3 regions of the Paenibacillus sp. 3LSP genome follow, and region 1 is predicted to be linked to each of the others. Evidence: predicted binding sites of a transcription regulator. Region 1 holds the regulator's gene; each other region holds the start of a gene.
What was found. The regulator Rex, encoded in region 1, represses fermentation and respiration genes when NADH is low (regulators of the CRP and FNR family bind a similar motif). The targets are predictions, from matches to a motif close to TTGTGAAATATTTCACAA.
Positions count from the first base shown of each region.

Region 2: the regulator Rex is predicted to act here: its motif matches at 1,282-1,299, upstream of RW092_RS05145 (DUF438 domain-containing protein).
Region 3: the regulator Rex is predicted to act here: its motif matches at 2,113-2,130, upstream of hydE ([FeFe] hydrogenase H-cluster radical SAM maturase HydE).

Region 1 covers NZ_JAWDJI010000099.1:284-5,805, reverse strand. Annotated here, with positions in the region: gene RW092_RS08165 (tetratricopeptide repeat protein) at 1-43, shown strand, start outside; gene dinG (ATP-dependent DNA helicase DinG) at 240-3,095, shown strand; gene RW092_RS08155 (redox-sensing transcriptional repressor Rex) at 3,137-3,781, shown strand; gene RW092_RS08150 (amidohydrolase) at 3,778-5,076, shown strand; gene RW092_RS08145 (cell wall elongation regulator TseB-like domain-containing protein) at 5,137-5,522, shown strand, end outside.
Region 2 covers NZ_JAWDJI010000068.1:28,150-33,671, reverse strand. Annotated here, with positions in the region: gene RW092_RS05145 (DUF438 domain-containing protein) at 1-1,171, opposite strand, end outside; gene RW092_RS05140 (response regulator transcription factor) at 1,370-2,050, shown strand; gene RW092_RS05135 (sensor histidine kinase) at 2,047-3,453, shown strand; gene RW092_RS05130 (ABC transporter ATP-binding protein) at 3,667-4,581, shown strand; gene RW092_RS05125 (ABC transporter permease) at 4,578-5,294, shown strand; gene RW092_RS05120 (ABC transporter permease) at 5,296-5,522, shown strand, end outside.
Region 3 covers NZ_JAWDJI010000230.1:179-5,700, reverse strand. Annotated here, with positions in the region: gene RW092_RS19980 (2-oxoacid:acceptor oxidoreductase family protein) at 1-868, opposite strand, end outside; gene hydE ([FeFe] hydrogenase H-cluster radical SAM maturase HydE) at 973-2,031, opposite strand; gene RW092_RS19970 (RNA-binding S4 domain-containing protein) at 2,515-2,796, opposite strand; gene RW092_RS19965 (HU family DNA-binding protein) at 2,796-3,068, opposite strand; gene yabN (bifunctional methyltransferase/pyrophosphohydrolase YabN) at 3,264-4,760, opposite strand; partial or broken gene RW092_RS19955 (lipid II flippase MurJ) at 4,888-5,522, opposite strand, start outside.

The sequences.
Region 1 (5,522 bases):
AGGGAAACTCCATTACGGTCCCGAGTTGACGTCGTTATTGTAGATTTATCGCTCATTGACTTGGAAATTCACGCACTTATTACGGCATGTTTTGGAAGCGATGCGAACCCCCGCTTACGGCGGCGCATCGCTTGTTTTATTTTGTGATTTTTATTACAGATATGGTTTGTATTAATTTTCAAATTGGCTATCTTCTGTTATGCTGTAAAGAGACTGGAATGAAGGGACATCTAATTGCAATGAAATATGCTGTGCTTGATTTTGAAACGACGGGTAACCAGTCCTCTGATGAAATCATTCAAGTGGGACTTGCCATTATAGAGCCGGATCGATCAATTTCTCAGGTGTATCGTTCCTTCGTTAAGCCGGGCGTACCGATTCCTCCGTTTATTACGGGGTTAACGGGCATTACCGAAGAGGATGTGAAGGATGCGCCAGAGCTGGACGAAGTGATGGTGGAGATGGTTCCACTACTTAACGACGTCGTGTTGGTTGGGCACAATGTAGCGTTTGATTTTAACTACATGCAGAGCGCCTTGGACAAGACGGGGTATTTGCCGTTTACAGGACGGATTCTGGATACGATGGATTTCCTGAAAATTCTGTTCCCTTCACTGACTTCCTACCAGCTAGGGATGGTGGCGGCGGAGTTTGAGGTGGAGCATGAGCGTCCGCACCAGGCGGACAGTGACGCATTGGCGACAGCGCTGATTTTCCTCAAATGCTTGGAGGAATGTGACCGATTGCCGCTATTGACTTTACAGCGTTTGGCAGATCTGTTTGCCGGTGAGGACAGCGATCTCGGGTGGTTTTTTGATGCCATGGTGCAGGAAAAAGAGCGGGAAGCTTTGCCAAGCGAAGACGGCTATGTCTACTACCGCCAATTCGCCTTGCAGGTGGAAGATTGGCTCGACATCGAAGCGCCAAGGGACAGCACGGAACGTAATCCGCTGGAGAACGTGACCTTCGAGCAGTTTATGGAGCAGGTCCGAGAACGGCTGCGGGAACGATTGCCGCAGTACGAGGAACGGGAAGCTCAGAACATGATGCTACACGAGGTCATGCGAGCTTTTGAGGAAGATAAGCACCTGCTCGTTGAGGCTGGAACTGGGACGGGCAAATCCTTGGGATATCTGCTGCCGGCCATTTACCACAGCGTCAAGAATGAAGAGAAGGTCATGGTGAGCACGCACACGATCAACCTGCAGGAACAGCTTAGAGAGCGCGATGTGCCGTTGTTGACGGAGGTCGTGCCTTTTCCGTTTCGTGCAGCCGTTTTTAAAGGTAGGCAGCATTATTTGTGCTTGCGCAAATTTGAACATAAAATAAATAGAAAAGACTTCTCTACACCTAAAGAAGAGGTGATGACGGCCGCGCAAATGGTCGTATGGCTGACCCAAACAGAAAGCGGCGATGACGAAGAGCTGAATCTCGGCAATCGCGGCGGTGATTTTTGGGAGACAGTGGCCAGTGAGTCGGAATCCTGCTTGGGCCGCTCCTGTCCTTGGTTCCGCAAATGCTTCTATCATCGCGCAAAACACGAAGCCGGTGTCGCGGACGTGGTGATTACGAACCACTCCAAGCTATTTACAGACATCCAGGCGGGGCATCAGCTGCTGCCGGGCTACGAGCGATTAGTAATCGATGAAGCGCATCATTTAGAGGATGTGGCCGGCAAGCATTTGGGGATTCATATGAAGTATTTTACGGTTGTGCATACGCTGACCCGGCTGTATAAAGACAGCAAGACGGGGCAATTGGCCAACCTCCGCAGCACGCTCGAAGCGTCAGCCGCAGAGAAATCCTCGGATTGGTGTTCGGTCATCGACGGAATCTTCCCTACGCTGGTGGATGTGAAGGAGAGCTGGGACAAGCTCAGCGAGTTGCTGTTCAGCTTAATGCCTGACCGCAGTGACGCCGCCCCTGGTGATCCTGGACAGTTCGTGTACCGGTTGCTGCCGAATCGCAAGCCCAAGGATTGGGAGACGTTGACCGCGCTAGAGAATCAAATTTATGTAGGTCTCGGCGACGTGCTTCGGAAAGGGGAGCGCCTTCTGTCCGAAATCCGAGAAGAGCAGGACGATTATGCAGCGGAGAGCTTGATCACCGATATTAGCGGGTTGTTTAAAGATTTAGCCGGAGAACGGGAAGCGCTTCGCTTCTTCATGAAGCTAGAGAGCGAGGATACCGTCTATTGGATGGAAGCGAACGGGAACTTCCGCAGCCGGTCGCTGCAAATGTATGCGGTGCCGATTGACGTCAGCGCTCAGTTGAAGCAATTTTTCTTCGATCGGAAGAAGAGCGTCGTCATGACGTCTGCGACTTTATCTGTAGATAAATCGTTCCAATATATGATTGAGCAGCTTGGCTTGACGGAGGCAGCGGAAGAGGATCGGCTGATCACCGCGATGCTGCCATCGCCGTTTAATTACCGTGATCAGGCGTTGCTGGTGATTCCGCGCGATTTTCCAAGTGTGAAAGGCAGCGTGGGGGATGATCATTTCATTAACACGCTGGTTCAATCGCTGGCGGATGCCGCGGTGGCGACACAGGGGCGCATGCTAGTGCTGTTTACATCGTACAAGATGCTCAGGCAGGTGTATGACCCGCTGAAAGAACGGCTTGCAGCGGAAGGCATCACGGTGATCGGGCAAGGGATGGACAGCGGCAGCCGCACCAAGCTGACCCGGCGCTTCCAAGGGAACAGCGCATCGGTGCTGCTCGGGACAAGCAGCTTCTGGGAAGGGGTGGATATCCCTGGCGAGGCGCTGACCAGTTTAGCAATTGTACGCTTGCCGTTCCAGCCGCCAAACCATCCGCTGGTGGAAGCGAAGAGCGAACGTCTGCAGCGGGAGAAGAAGAATCCATTCATGAAGCTGTCTGTCCCGCAGGCGGTCATTCGCTTTAAGCAAGGGTTCGGACGACTTGTCCGTTCGTCGCAGGATCGCGGCATCGTGATCGTTTATGATACCCGGATCCTGGAATCATATTATGGAAAATATTTCTTATACTCATTGCCAGGACCGAAGATGGAGCATATGCCATTAACTCAAATGGTGCCGCGTATCTCGGAATGGTTAAATCCCGAAGCCTAAGCCGCTTCATAGATCGTAATGGAGAATAGGGGGAACAATGCATGAAGTCAGATAAAATTTCGGACGCTGTCGTCCGCAGACTGCCGGTTTACCTGCGTTTTTTAAATGAACTCAGCCGCCGTGAGGTGCCAACGGTGTCCTCCCAGGAGCTTGGACAGAAGCTGGATCTTAATCCGGCGCAAATCCGTAAGGATTTAGCTTATTTCGGCGATTTTGGCCGGAAGGGGATCGGCTACGATGTCGCTTATTTGATTGAGAAAATTCAACAAATTTTAAATCTGGACCAACAGATTAACGTCGCGCTGGTGGGCGCCGGGAATCTGGGCCAAGCCCTTTCGAATTATAATGCGTATTTGAAGGATAATATGAAGATTGTTGCGGTGTTCGACGCTTCGCCGGCGAAAATCGGTAAGCAGATCAACAACATTACGATTCAGCCGATCGAAGAGCTGGCGGAAACTGTTCGGGCGAAAAATATCCGCATTGGCATCATCACCGTACCGGATACAGAAGCCCAACGGGTGGCGGACGAGCTGGTGGCCGCCGGAATCGGTGCGATTCTGAACTTCGCGCCAACGATTCTGAAGGTTCCGCCGGAAGTTCGGATTCATGCGGCTGATTTCACCACAGATTTGCTGAGCTTGGCTTACTACTTGGAAAACGGAAAGGAAACAAGCAACGTATGAGTCGGAAATGGTTAATTAAGAACGGGACGTTTGCCGTTTTAGATGCGGATCGTCCTGTGGTTCACGGATATATGCTCGTTGAGGGCGATACGATCAGCTATATCGGGGAAGAGCGCCCGGAAGGCGTGGAAGGCGCCGAGACTTTGGACGGCAAAGGGTTGTTATTCTTGCCGGGCCTGATCAATACCCATGGCCATGCGGCGATGTCGCTGCTGCGCGGTTACGGAGATGACATGGTGCTGCAAACCTGGCTGCAGGAGAAAATGTGGCCAATGGAAGCCAAATTTACGGCAGCGGATGTGTATGCCGGTACGGCATTGTCCGTGTTGGAAATGCTCAAGGGCGGCACGACGACGTTCCTGGATATGTACGATCATATGGACGAAGTGGCCAAAGTCGTGGAGGAATCAGGCATTCGCGCCGTGCTGATGCGCGGGGCCATCGGTTTGTGCTCCCCGGAAGAGCAAGATCAGAAGCTCAAGGAAGCGATCGCGTTTGCGCAGAACTGGCACGGCAAGGCAGAAGGACGCATCACCACGATGATGTCACCGCATGCACCGTACACCTGCCCGCCGGCTTTCATCGAGAAATTTGTGCAAGCTGCCCATGATCTCGATTTGCCAATGCATACGCATATGTCGGAGACGCGCGCCGAGGTAGAGCAGAACGTGAACGATTACGGCGTCCGTCCGGTAGAGCATTTGTTGAAGCTGGGGATGTTCTCCCGCCCAACCCTGCTTGCCCATGCGGTGCATTTGACCGACGAGGAAATCGATATCTTGGCAGCCCACGGAGTTACAATTTCGCATAACCCGGGCAGTAACTTGAAGCTGGCCAGCGGTGTCGCCCGCGTACCTGAACTCTTGAAGAAAGGCGTAGTGGTATCGCTGGGGACCGACGGTCCGGCGAGCAACAATAACCTGGATATGCTGGAGGAGATTCGTTTGGCTGCGCTGATCCATAAAGGCGTATCCGGCGATCCAACGGCGGTTCCGGCACTGGAAGCCTTGAAGATGGGAACGGAATACGGTGCAAAATCAGTCTTCTTGCAAAATACAGGCAAGCTGGCTGCAGGCATGAAGGCAGATATTATCGCCTTGAACACGGAGCAAGCCCATTTCCTGCCGAGAACAGATTATATCTCCCATACCGTTTACTCCGCTGGGGCCAAGGACGTGGAGCATGTCTGGGTGAACGGCAAGCAGGTTGTCAAACACGGGGCTTGCTTGACGCTGGATGAGGAACGTATCCGCTACGAGGCGCAGGCGGCGTTTGAGGGACTGCTGGCACGATAATGAGCGGCGCGCGGTTTCCAGAAGGAGGCTGCTTGCATAGGAAGGGAAAGGAAGAGAAGCTTGAGGAAGCGAACGAAATGGATCCTGCTGTCCCTTGTGATCCTGTTGATCGTGCTCCTGGGTCTCCACCGGTTTTATCTATACATTCATGAGGATACGTGGGAAGCCGAAAGAGCCGCCATTCAGCAGGCAAAGCAAGAGACAGATCTCGTCCGGGGCGACAAAGTTTGGAAGTCGGTATGGGATGAAGTCATCTGGGTCGTACAAGGTGAAGATGCCTCCGGTCGTCAGATGATGGTCTGGCTGCGGGAAGGACATGATCCGGAGGTACGCCTACTGGCTGATGGCAAGTCCGAGAGCCAAATGCGTGAGATTATCAAACAATCGTTGCCGGGGATCCGAGTGGTTCGGCTGCTGCCAGGCATTTACAATAATCAACTGGTGTG
Region 2 (5,522 bases), on a different contig from region 1:
CGAAATAGCGGATGTACACAAATTTGTCCTTCACCGGAATCCAGAAGTCCTCGACATCCTTCCGCCCCGCCTTGAAATCCTCCAACAGCTGGTTGACGACATGGACGCTTTGCGGCGGGTGGCAATTTTGTACGGTCCGGCCAATGACCGCCTTCGTCCGGGCAAAGATGCGCTCTTTACCGTGGGAGAAATATCGGACGACATCGTTCTCATCGATAAACGTCAGATCCACTGGGAGATGGTTCATTACCGCCTCCAGCTGTTCCATCGAGAGAACGCCGGTCTCAAATTTAACGTACCCTTGCGGAACTCCTGCTTCCGTACCTGCCTGCGCGGTTCCTTCCTCTTCTTCACCCAAGGATTGCAGCGGTACGCGCTCTGGAATCCATTCGCGCTCCGGCGCGGTTAAGCAGAAGCCGATCTGATCGCTTTCCCGGGCAATGCTGACCCATTCGTCCTCCGTTAACTTCTCAAGGGCCATCGGGAGCAGAATATTTTCTTCTTTAAAAATCATCTCATTGACTTCCTTAATAATCCGTTCCAGATCCATCACTATCGTCTCCGGATCCGCGCTGCCGTCCGCCAGCTTGCCCTTCGTTTCCTTGATCATCATGCGGATGCCGTCGTCCACGCCCCACATCACCTTCGTCGGTCCGTAGATGCCGTACTTCTCCAGATACGGGAACAGCAGGTTTTCCTTACGGCTATAGTGCTTATCAAGATCCATCAGCAGGTTTAAATCCTCTAACAATTTGTATACGATCTCGCTGCTGGGGGCCTTTCGGTACTTGTCCAGATGAAGCTGAAGCTTGAAATTCACCAGCCGCTCGATCTCGCGATTTTCCAGCTTGAAGGTATGCACCGGGTGCCCCGGCTGCTCCTCCGGCTTGGACGACCGGTGAATGTCCTCGATCGAGCCCTTAAAAATCGCCGTATGCACCGAGCACAGCCGCTGAACCTCTTCGACTGGAATGCCCTCCTCATCCATCAGCGCATGCTCCATCGCAGAAATTTCCGCAACCGTCACGTCACCGACAGCCTCTTCAAACCGCGCCTTCACTTCCTCCACGCTCTTCCCCTGATGAAGCTCCTTAATAATCTCCTTTAGCATCTGCTGCCGGCGGCTTTGTTCCGGTGCGCCATACTCCCGGTTATTAATCAGTTCGCTCATCGCCTAACCCCTCCTTATAGAAATCGATCTGATTTCAGCTTCGAAATGTCCCGTTGACTTTCGTTGATAACCATTCTCAATAACAACGTAGCACAGGGAAAATCACCGACTTGTGATTGCAATCACAAATATTTCACGGAACCCCCCGTTTCTTTTTGTTCCGTCTTTTGCCAAAATAGAGTCAGGAGGAGTGTCATTATGCCTACTACACATTTGCTATATATTGAAGACGATCCCGAAATCGGGGAATGGGTCAGCTCCAACCTGGAAGCGCGCGGGTATACAGTCACCTGGCTGAAGCACGGGGATCAGGCGGTGGAGAAAGCTGTCGATTGCCAACTAGTTATCCTGGACGTAATGCTGCCAGGGTTAGACGGCTTCACGATTGGGGGACGGTTGAAGCAGAAGTATCCGAAGCTGCCGGTATTGATGCTATCGGCTCGCACTTCGATTGACGACAAACTGCAAGGATTGAAGTTTGCCGACGACTATTTAACGAAGCCGTTCCATCCGGATGAGCTCGCCGCGCGAATCGAGGTGCTGCTTCGCCGCAGCGGGGGGATTGCTGACCCGGCGCCGCTGCGGATCAAACATTTGCTTGTGTATGAGAAAGAAAACCGGATTATCCATCAGGATACCAACGAGGAGATCGTGCTGACCGGCAAGCAGTTTCATATTTTCGCCTACCTGCTGCGCCACCTCGGGCAAATCCTGACCAAGGAGCAGATCTATGAGGCGGTATGGAACGAGCCCTACCTCGACGGGGACAAAACCTTGATGGTGCATATCCGCCACCTGCGCGAGAAGCTCGAACGGGATCCTGCCAATCCTGAAGTAATCGAAACCATCCGCGGGATCGGCTATCGGGTGAGAACATGAAATTTCGTCCAGTGCGCAAGTTCCGTAAATCCCTGCTGACGCGATACGTTTTGATTTTAGGGATCGCATTTGTCTTTATTCCTGTCATGATTCCTATCAGCTTCATTGCAGCCTGGGGGGTGAATGTGCTCCTAAACCCTGACCATTACGGACACGAGATCCGTCCTTATGGCACCGGAAAACAAATTGAGGCCGCTTGGCATCAAGCGGCTGCTGAACTCAAGGGAGCTCAAGATGAGACCATCGACGCGAAGCTCAAAGAGATGAAGCAGCGGTATCCTGACGCCGCGCTGTATTGGGTCGACACCGCCGGCATGACCCGCCTGCAGCTGCCGGAACAAGCGTCGGTGCCCCCGCAATGGTCCCTAGAGGATACCATCGCCTTCATGAAGCAGCGTGTAGATGCTGATCCTTTTACGGTCGTCGCTTTTATTGGCGGGGACGAACAAGCTCAACAAGGCTTCATGGTGCTGGAGCTCCCGCGTAAATATATGGTGATTCAAAAAGGGGAGCAGTTTAGCGACAATCGCTTTTACGGCGTGTTCATCGCGATTCTGCTAGGGGCGTTCGTCTTGCTCTCCTATCTGTTCTTCAGCGATATCCGCAAGCGCCTGCTGCGCCTGGAAGCCGGCATGACCCGTCCGGGTCCCGATGGTCTGCCGTCCCCCATCGAGGAAGGGCGTCCGGACGAAATCGGCCGATTGGAGCTCGCTTTTAACCATATGGTGTTCGCCCTGAAGGACAGTCGCCAGCGGGAGCGTGAGGAAGAGGAGCTGCGCAAGAGCCTGATCAGCCACCTGTCCCATGACTTGCGGACGCCGTTAACCGTGCTGGGCAGCCATTTGTATTCGCTCCGTCAGGAATCTCTATCCGAACAGGGAAAGCAATCCCTGGCTTTGATGGAGACGAAAATCAGTGATTTATCCGGACTGATGGATCATCTGTTATCGTACAACCTGCTCTCCAGCGGACGGTATGCCATGTCCTTGGAGCGGCTGGATATCCTGCGGATCGTGCGGGAAAGTGCGGCGGCCTGGTACCCTGTCTGGGAGAAGAACGGGATTACAGCCGATATTGAGCTGCCAGAGCAGCCGATTTACTGGAACGTGGATGCCCAAGGGTTCCGCCGCGTACTCGATAACCTGTTCCAGAACCTGGTCCGCCATGCCGGATCGGGTCGGTATGCCGGGATTGCGGTAGAGCCATACGAGGGCACTACGGCTCTCACGATCAGCGACCACGGCCCTGGAATGGAGTCGGTTTCCGCAAATGGAGGCGCGGGGCTAGGCCTGCAAATCGTCGATCTGCTGCTCCGAGAAATGGGACTCACACGAGCCACCATATCCAGTGAAGCCGGAACGAAAGTGTATATTTATCCAGCGGCGAAATTGTCGTTGAAATAAGGAGAGAGACTGTCTCCAAAGCTGCTTCCTTTCCCTCGATTCGGAGGAAGTATCTCAGCGATTCGCGATGCCTTCAATGATACATTTTTGTGAGGGAGCAATCCCCGTTTTGTGTGTAAAAATGTTTCATGCCCCAAAATTAAACGAATCTTAAACTTATCCCGCCTTTGCCTTTAACCTCCGGGCGATATGATCATGACGAGGTGATAATTCGTGAGTGAAATGATCATTCAAACGGAAGGTTTAACCAAAAAATATCGCGGCCGTTACGCCGTGGACCACTTAAACCTGGAGATTGCGAAGGGGGACATCTACGGGTTCCTCGGACCTAACGGTGCAGGGAAAACCACAACAATCCGCATGCTACTGGGCTTAATTCAGCCCACTTCGGGCAGCATCCGCATCTTTGGCCGCGAGCTGCAACGCGATAAGCTGGCGATTCTGCGCCGCATCGGTTCGCTGGTCGAATCCCCGTCCTATTATGGACATTTGAGCGCCATCGACAACTTGGAAGCGATCCGCCGTATCTTGCAGGTGCCGAAATCGCGCATCGACGAGGTGCTGGATATCGTCTCGCTGTCTAGCGAAGCACGACGGCCGGTGAAGGGCTTCTCCCTGGGGATGAAGCAGCGCCTGGGCATCGCCGCATCGTTGCTGGGTAACCCTGAACTGCTCATCCTGGACGAACCGACCAACGGACTGGACCCGTCCGGGATTCATGAGATCCGCGAATTAATTAAGAGCATGCCGAAGCGTTACGGCATCACTGTGCTCGTATCCAGCCACCTGCTCGGGGAGATGGAGCTGATGGCCAGCAAAGTGGGCATTATCCGCGAAGGTCGGATGGTGTTTCAGGATACGATCGACAATCTGCGGCTTCAGGCGGCTCACGATATGGAACTCGTTGTTTCAGAGCCGGATGAAGCCCTTTGGGTAGCCCGTGATCTAGGCGCCATCGGCAAGCTGCGAAGCGGAGTTCTCTCGTTCCCGGGGATGGCTGACGCCCAGGTCGCACGCCTGGTCAAACAGCTGGTGGAGAACGGACATGCGATCTATCGCGTTGAGCAGAAGAAGAAGTCGCTGGAGGATATCTTTATGCAGGTCATTGGGGAGGGGACCGCGGTATGATGTTACGCTCCCTCTCAGCCGACTTTTTGAAGATCCGGCGTAAAGGTATCTGGTTTCTTATCTTTCTCGCTCCGCTCGGATTGGTCGCCATGCAGGCGCTCAATTTCGGGCTGCGCTACGACTGGTTGACCAAGCAATATGCCGATGACCTGTGGGGAGGTCTCCTGCAGAATATTTCCTTCTTCGTGCCGATTGCGATATATCTCGGCTGTACCTTGGTCAGCTCGCTAGTGGCGAACGTCGAACATCAGCTTAGCTCCTGGAAACAACTGCTGGCTTTGCCGATCTCACGGACCGCGGTGTATTGTGCCAAGTTCCTGTTATGCTTCCTGCTGCTGTCCGTTTCCTGCGTGCTGTTATCGGTCGTAACCGTAATTCTAGGTATCGCTCTCGGTTTCGAGGCCAGTTCCATCCCTTACGCGGATTTGGCTCGCCTTGGGTTCTATCCGTTTTTTGCCGCGTTGCCGCTGCTGGCCCTCCAGCTCTGGCTGTCGCTCTCCTATCGGAACCAGTCGTTGCCGGTATCTCTTGGCGTCACGATTTCCATCCTTTCGCCGTTTACATTGAACCTGTCCGAGTGGTTTCCACTGAACTGGCCGTTGTTCGGCTTCGAAGGACCGCACCGCGAATGGTTTGTCGCTGCCGGACTTGCCTGCGGCGCAGTTATCCTGTTGACTGGACTTGTTCATTTCAACCGAAAGGACGTGGATTAAGATGAAGACGTTCCTGAACGTACTGGCCGCAGAACGGCTCAAAATGTCACGCTCGCGCCTCTGGCTCGTCCTGCTGATCAGCCCGGCCCTGTCTGCCTTGATCGGCGCCCTGGTTAATCTGCCAAAGGGGGCTGATGCAGCAGTCTGGCCGCTCTTGATCAGCGCCATGTCGATGCTTCATGCACTACTATTTCTGCCAATCATGTCCGGCTTATTTCCGTCGTTCCT
Region 3 (5,522 bases), on a different contig from region 1:
TACCGCTCAAGAACATTTGCGGACGCCCCTTCTTGTCCTCCCCGGTCTCCCACACGAAGCACAGATCAGGACAAACCGAGTCGCAGTTGGCACAATGAATGCAGCTGTCTGGATCCAACTCCGGTACAAATCCCTGCCGGGACCCGCTCAAATCCTTCAGCAGACTATTGCCTTGTGCCCGGATGATGCCGCCTAGAGCCTGCGTCTTATAACCGAGCAGCGGCCGCGGCCGTTCGAATTGCATCCCTTGTACCCCTTCGGGAGCCGGGATCGTCTGGAAACGCACTTCATGATATCCCCGGTCAAATGTGCGTAAATTGGGCTCCACCAAGTGCGGGTATTTTTTCTGGAACGTATGCTTAATCACTTCGCGCATCGAATCTGGATCGAGAAAATCGCATATCCGGAACAACGCCCCCAGCATTGAGGTGTTCACCTTCGTATGTTCGTCAATGGCGATCCCCATTGCGTCCACCACCGCCAGTGTCCCGTAAGGAAACTTCAGATCGCGCCGTATTTCCTCAAAATCGCGGGTCGAGTTCACCAGCACGATCCCGTCAGGCTTTAAGCCGCTTAGGACATTGACCGTCTTGTGCAGCGCTTCGTGGAACACGCCAATGACGTGGGGTTCCTCGATTGGGCTGTGATCATGAATCTCCACGTCCGGCTCACAGAAGCGGATGAAGCTCTTCACCGGGGAACCCTTCTTCTCCGAACCATAGGACGAGAAACTGGCACCGTTTAGGCCAAGCCCCAGCACCCCGGATTCCGCCAGCATCTTCCCAGCCAGGTTGGCACCGAGCCCGCCGATGGATTCCAGCCGAATTTCAAAAAAGCCAAGGTCATTGGTTTTAGTCAAAATGCTCATTCGCCACGTCTCCTCTACGTTTTGTTGTGAAATATTTCACGAGTAATAACAAAATGAAACTGCCGCTTTTCTTTGGCTCAATCGACTGCTTGGCAAACGATGGACTACGCATGATGTCGGCTTGCCAGCGCCTTCAAGCTGTCCCCCCTTCCCATATCTACGGAAAAGCCTGCGGCTTCAATCCTCAGCTCAAGGCAATGCCTGCACTGGGCGGATTCATCCCCCGTGCAGATTTTGTTGTTGTACAAGGCGTATTTCTTGCGGACGGCAACGGGTGACAGATTGGGCATGACCACATTGGCCCCGGCCTTCAGCGCCAGCTCCCTGCCTTGCGGGTGTAACGTACCGAGCGCAGTCGTCGCGGGTATTAAGGCTTCGGGAAGGAATAGGCGGGCCAGCGCGACCATCACCAGCGTATCCTCCAGCGATCCGGCCTTCGCCTGACCAAGCGGCGTCTTGTCATGGGGAATAAACGGGCCAATGCCAATCATGTCCGGGTTGAGCGTTCGGAGATAAATCAAGTCCTCCGCTAAATCCTCCGCCGTCTGGCCGGGCAACCCGACCATAAAGCCTGCTCCCACTTGATAGCCGATCAATTGCAGTGTCTCCAAACATTGGCGCCGGTGATCAAAGGACATCGAAGGATGCAGTTCCTGGTATAACCTCCGGGAAGCGGTTTCATGACGCATTAAAAAGCGATCCGCCCCCGCTTCATACAGCAATCGATAGGTGTCCGCCTCCCGCTCGCCGATGGATAAGGTGATGGCTGCATCCGGAAACTCGCCCTTGATGCCACGAATTAAGGAAGCCAGCAGATCGGCTGTATACCAGGGGTCCTCCCCGCTCTGGAGCACAAACGTGCGAAAGCCCAGCTCGTATCCTTCCCGGCAGCACTCGAGAGTCTCTTCCGGGCTGAGCCGATAACGCTCCGCCTCACGATTCCCCGCCCGCAGTCCGCAATACAAGCAGTTCCGCCGACAATAGCTCGAAAATTCAATCAAACCGCGCAAATACACCTTGTCCCCATAAGCCTGTTCCCGCCTGAGACGGGACAAGCGGAAGAGCTCCTTGCGCGTTTCGACATCCATATGCTCCAGTAGATCGACGAGCTCCTCCTTGGAGAGCTCCCCCCGCGCGTAGAGCTTGTGCACGAGCTGTTTCATCAGGCAATCATCCTTTGGATAGACTGGATTATGGACCTTGGTATACCCTATGGCTGTCGTGAAAAATGATGGACGAAATAATTGTGAATATTTTCACTTTGAAAGCGTTTTAAATTGTCCTCGTTGATTGAATCACCCCGGTTTCTTCATAGTGATCTGCGACCTCAAGCGACGATAGGATCTGTTGTTAAGTTGGATGGTTACAGCGTCTGTTGGTGGTTTGATGATCGGAAGATGGTTCGTTCGATGGTTCGTTCGATGGAAAGTTGCTTGATCGTTAGGTGCGATTGTGATTCGTGGATGTGTGCCGTGTGCGCAGCGTCGATGATTTCGACATGAGGTTGATACAAGAGGAGTTTTCTAAGAAGTGTATTTACTATATTACCATGAATTCACAGTTTGGCTAGGACTTTTTTTACACTCTTGTGAGGTAAAAAAAGAGCATGCCCCGAAGAAACGGAGCACGCTCTGAGCGTCACTATGTCAGGACCAGTCCAGACCGGTCTCTTTGGCGATCGGCTCTTCCTTGATTAAGGTATACATCGAAGCAGCTTCATCCTTACGAGTCGTTTCGACCAGACGTTCGACGCGCACGGTCACCAGCTTCTGGCCGAATTGAACCGTAATTTCGTCTCCCACCTTCACCGTACTGCTCGGTTTGGATTCGCGCCCGTTGATCAGAACTCTGCCTTGTTCGGAGACGTCCTTCGCCACGGTGCGCCGCTTGATCAACCGCGATACCTTCAGGAATTTATCGAGACGCATTATTTTACAGCTTCTTTAAGTTTGTTGCCCGCTTTGAATGCTGGAACAGTGGAAGCTGGGATTTCGATTGTTTTGCCGGTTTGCGGGTTACGGCCCGTACGACCGGAGCGTTTGCGAGTTTCGAACGTACCGAAGCCGATCAGTTGAACTTTGTCACCGCTAGCCAGTGCATCGGTAATTTCGCCGAGAAAACCATTCAATACGGATTCAACGTCTTTTTTCGTCAAACCGCTTTTGCTGGAAATGTTGTTGATCAGATCTGTTTTGTTCATTAATAATGCCTCCCAATAATTAAAGAAATAGGTGATACCTTGGCACTATAGGCTTCAGGCCTGCCTTCAAGCCTACCAAGCACCAGATGGTTATCTTTGTAAGAGTATTCTTGCTTGATTTGAAAAATCCTGCACTCTCAGGGAACTTTTTTTGCTTTTTTCGCAAAAAAACTGAAATTTAGTCCTTTTCTCCCATCATTCCCGTTCTTTCGACTTAGCTTCGTCCCATAATTTGTCCATTTCAGCTAATGTGCTGTCGCCAGGTGTTTTGCCCAGATCACGAAGCCGATCCTCCACATAATGGAACCGCTCCGTGAATTTGCGGATCGTCCGCGAGAGGGCTTGCTCCGGATCCACCCCGATATAGCGAGCCGCATTCACCACCGAGAACAATACGTCGCCCAGTTCCATCTCCTGCGCCTCGACATCTTGCTTCTGCGCGACGGCTTCCTTCAGCTCGCGGATCTCTTCCTCCAGCTTGGACCATACTCCGTCGATGTCTTCCCAGTCGAATCCGGCCTTGGCCGCCTTCTTCTGAAGCTTGTACGCCTTCATCAAAGCCGGCAAATCGCGCGGCACCCCGCTGATGACTGATTGGCGTTCCGGCTGGATGCCTTTGCGTTTCTTCTCCTCGGCCTTCATCGCTTCCCAGTTGTTTAGCGCTGCCTCAGCATCCTCGGCACTCAAATTGCCGAAGACATGCGGATGACGGTAAATGAGCTTCTCATTTAGCTCCTGGATGACGTCATACACCGTAAAGGTGCCCGTCTCCTCCTCCATCTGAGAGTGGAGCATAATTTGCAGCAGCAGATCGCCAAACTCCTCGCGCATGTGGTCGGGATCGTCGTCGTCGATCGTCTCCAGCACCTCGTAGGTTTCTTCGATGAGATTTTTGCGGATCGATTCATGCGTCTGCTCGCGATCCCATGGGCATCCGCCCGGGCTGCGCAATATCGACACGATCTCATGAAGCCGCTGGAAGCTGCGGTTACGCAGCGTATCGTCCTCGCTGGCTGGGACATAGACCAGGGACAGGTTCCCGTAACCCGTAATCCGATCCAGCTCAAACAGCGGAACGCGCTCGATCCGCTCTTGTCCCGCTACCCCAAGGGCATGTCCCACAACGACCGGATAATCGTCAGGCAGCAGCTCCATCAGCCCCAGCTTGACTTCTGAAGCGGTGATCTGGTCATAGACTTGTCCAATTAGCGTATGCCGTCTTGGGTCAATCGCTTCCCCTCGAACCTCCGAGGCGTCTACCAGGAGGAATCCTTCGATCGGATCAAAGCCCAGGCGAACAAAAGCCTCGTCCAGAAAGCTCTCCCCGCCGATGATATCGAGCGAGATTCCCTGCTCCGGACAGCGCTCCCGCAACAGCTTCACCGTCGCTTCGGCCACCTGGGGATGCCCGGGAACGGCGTACACGATATGCTCTCCCTCCTGACCTGCTTTGGCCCGCGCCAACAGTCTGGAGGCAATCTCCTCATAAACGGAAGGAAAATCGTCCTTCGCTTCGTACACCTCGTCAAACGAAGTAAAATGAACGCCCGTCTCCTCCAGCCAATCCACCACCGGATGGTCCTTCGTCCGGACGTAACGTTCTCCCGCCTCCTGCAGCCGCTTCAGGCTGCCTAAGGTCAGCCGGTCGGGATCTCCCGAGCCGAGGCCGACTACCGTAATGGTTGCGCTCATGTTATGCCTTTCACTCCCTGTCCGTTCAGCATGTTATTACTATACCATTGCTGGCGGTCAAACTGAAATTTTCTGCGCCACATCCGCGAAGTTCAACTTCGTACGGCCCTTGCGCCAAGGCGAAGCGCTATGGCAGCAGCCGCAGCTTTCGAAGCAGCGTCAGCAGCTTCGGGCCAACCCGCGGCAGGGCGCTCAGCTCTGCCGCGCTCAGCAGCCGGGTGCGCAGCACGGCTGCGACGAACACCGCTGCGCCAAGCAGCACGCCGAGCAGGCTCACCGCCGCGGCAACCCCGCGGCCCATCGGCAGCTCGGCGGCGGCGAGGCGCAGCGCCAGCACCGCGGCGGCCATCGCCAGCGCGGCCGCCGCCGGGCGCCCCAGCGCGTCCCGCAGGCGCGGACGCAGCTGGACCCGGCGCAGCAGCAGCGCGGCGTTCAACGCCGCTGCGGCGCCGTACGCGGCGACGCCGGCGATGGCGGCGCCGGTGATGCCAAGCTGCGGCACGAGCACCGCGTTCAACGCGGTCTTGAGCAATGCCGCAGCGAGCAGGTGCAGCGCCGGGGCGCGCACGTGGCCGAGGCCCTGGAGCAGGGCACTCGTCGCCGCGACCAGCGCGCCGGGCGCCGCCGTCCAGGCCACCCAAGCCAGGGTGGCCGATCCCGCCGCATCCTCGTACAGCATGACGTTGATGGGCGCGGCCAGCAAGGCCAGGCCCAGCGAAGCCGCCAGGCCGATCAGCCAGAACCAGCGTAAGGCCAGCTGCA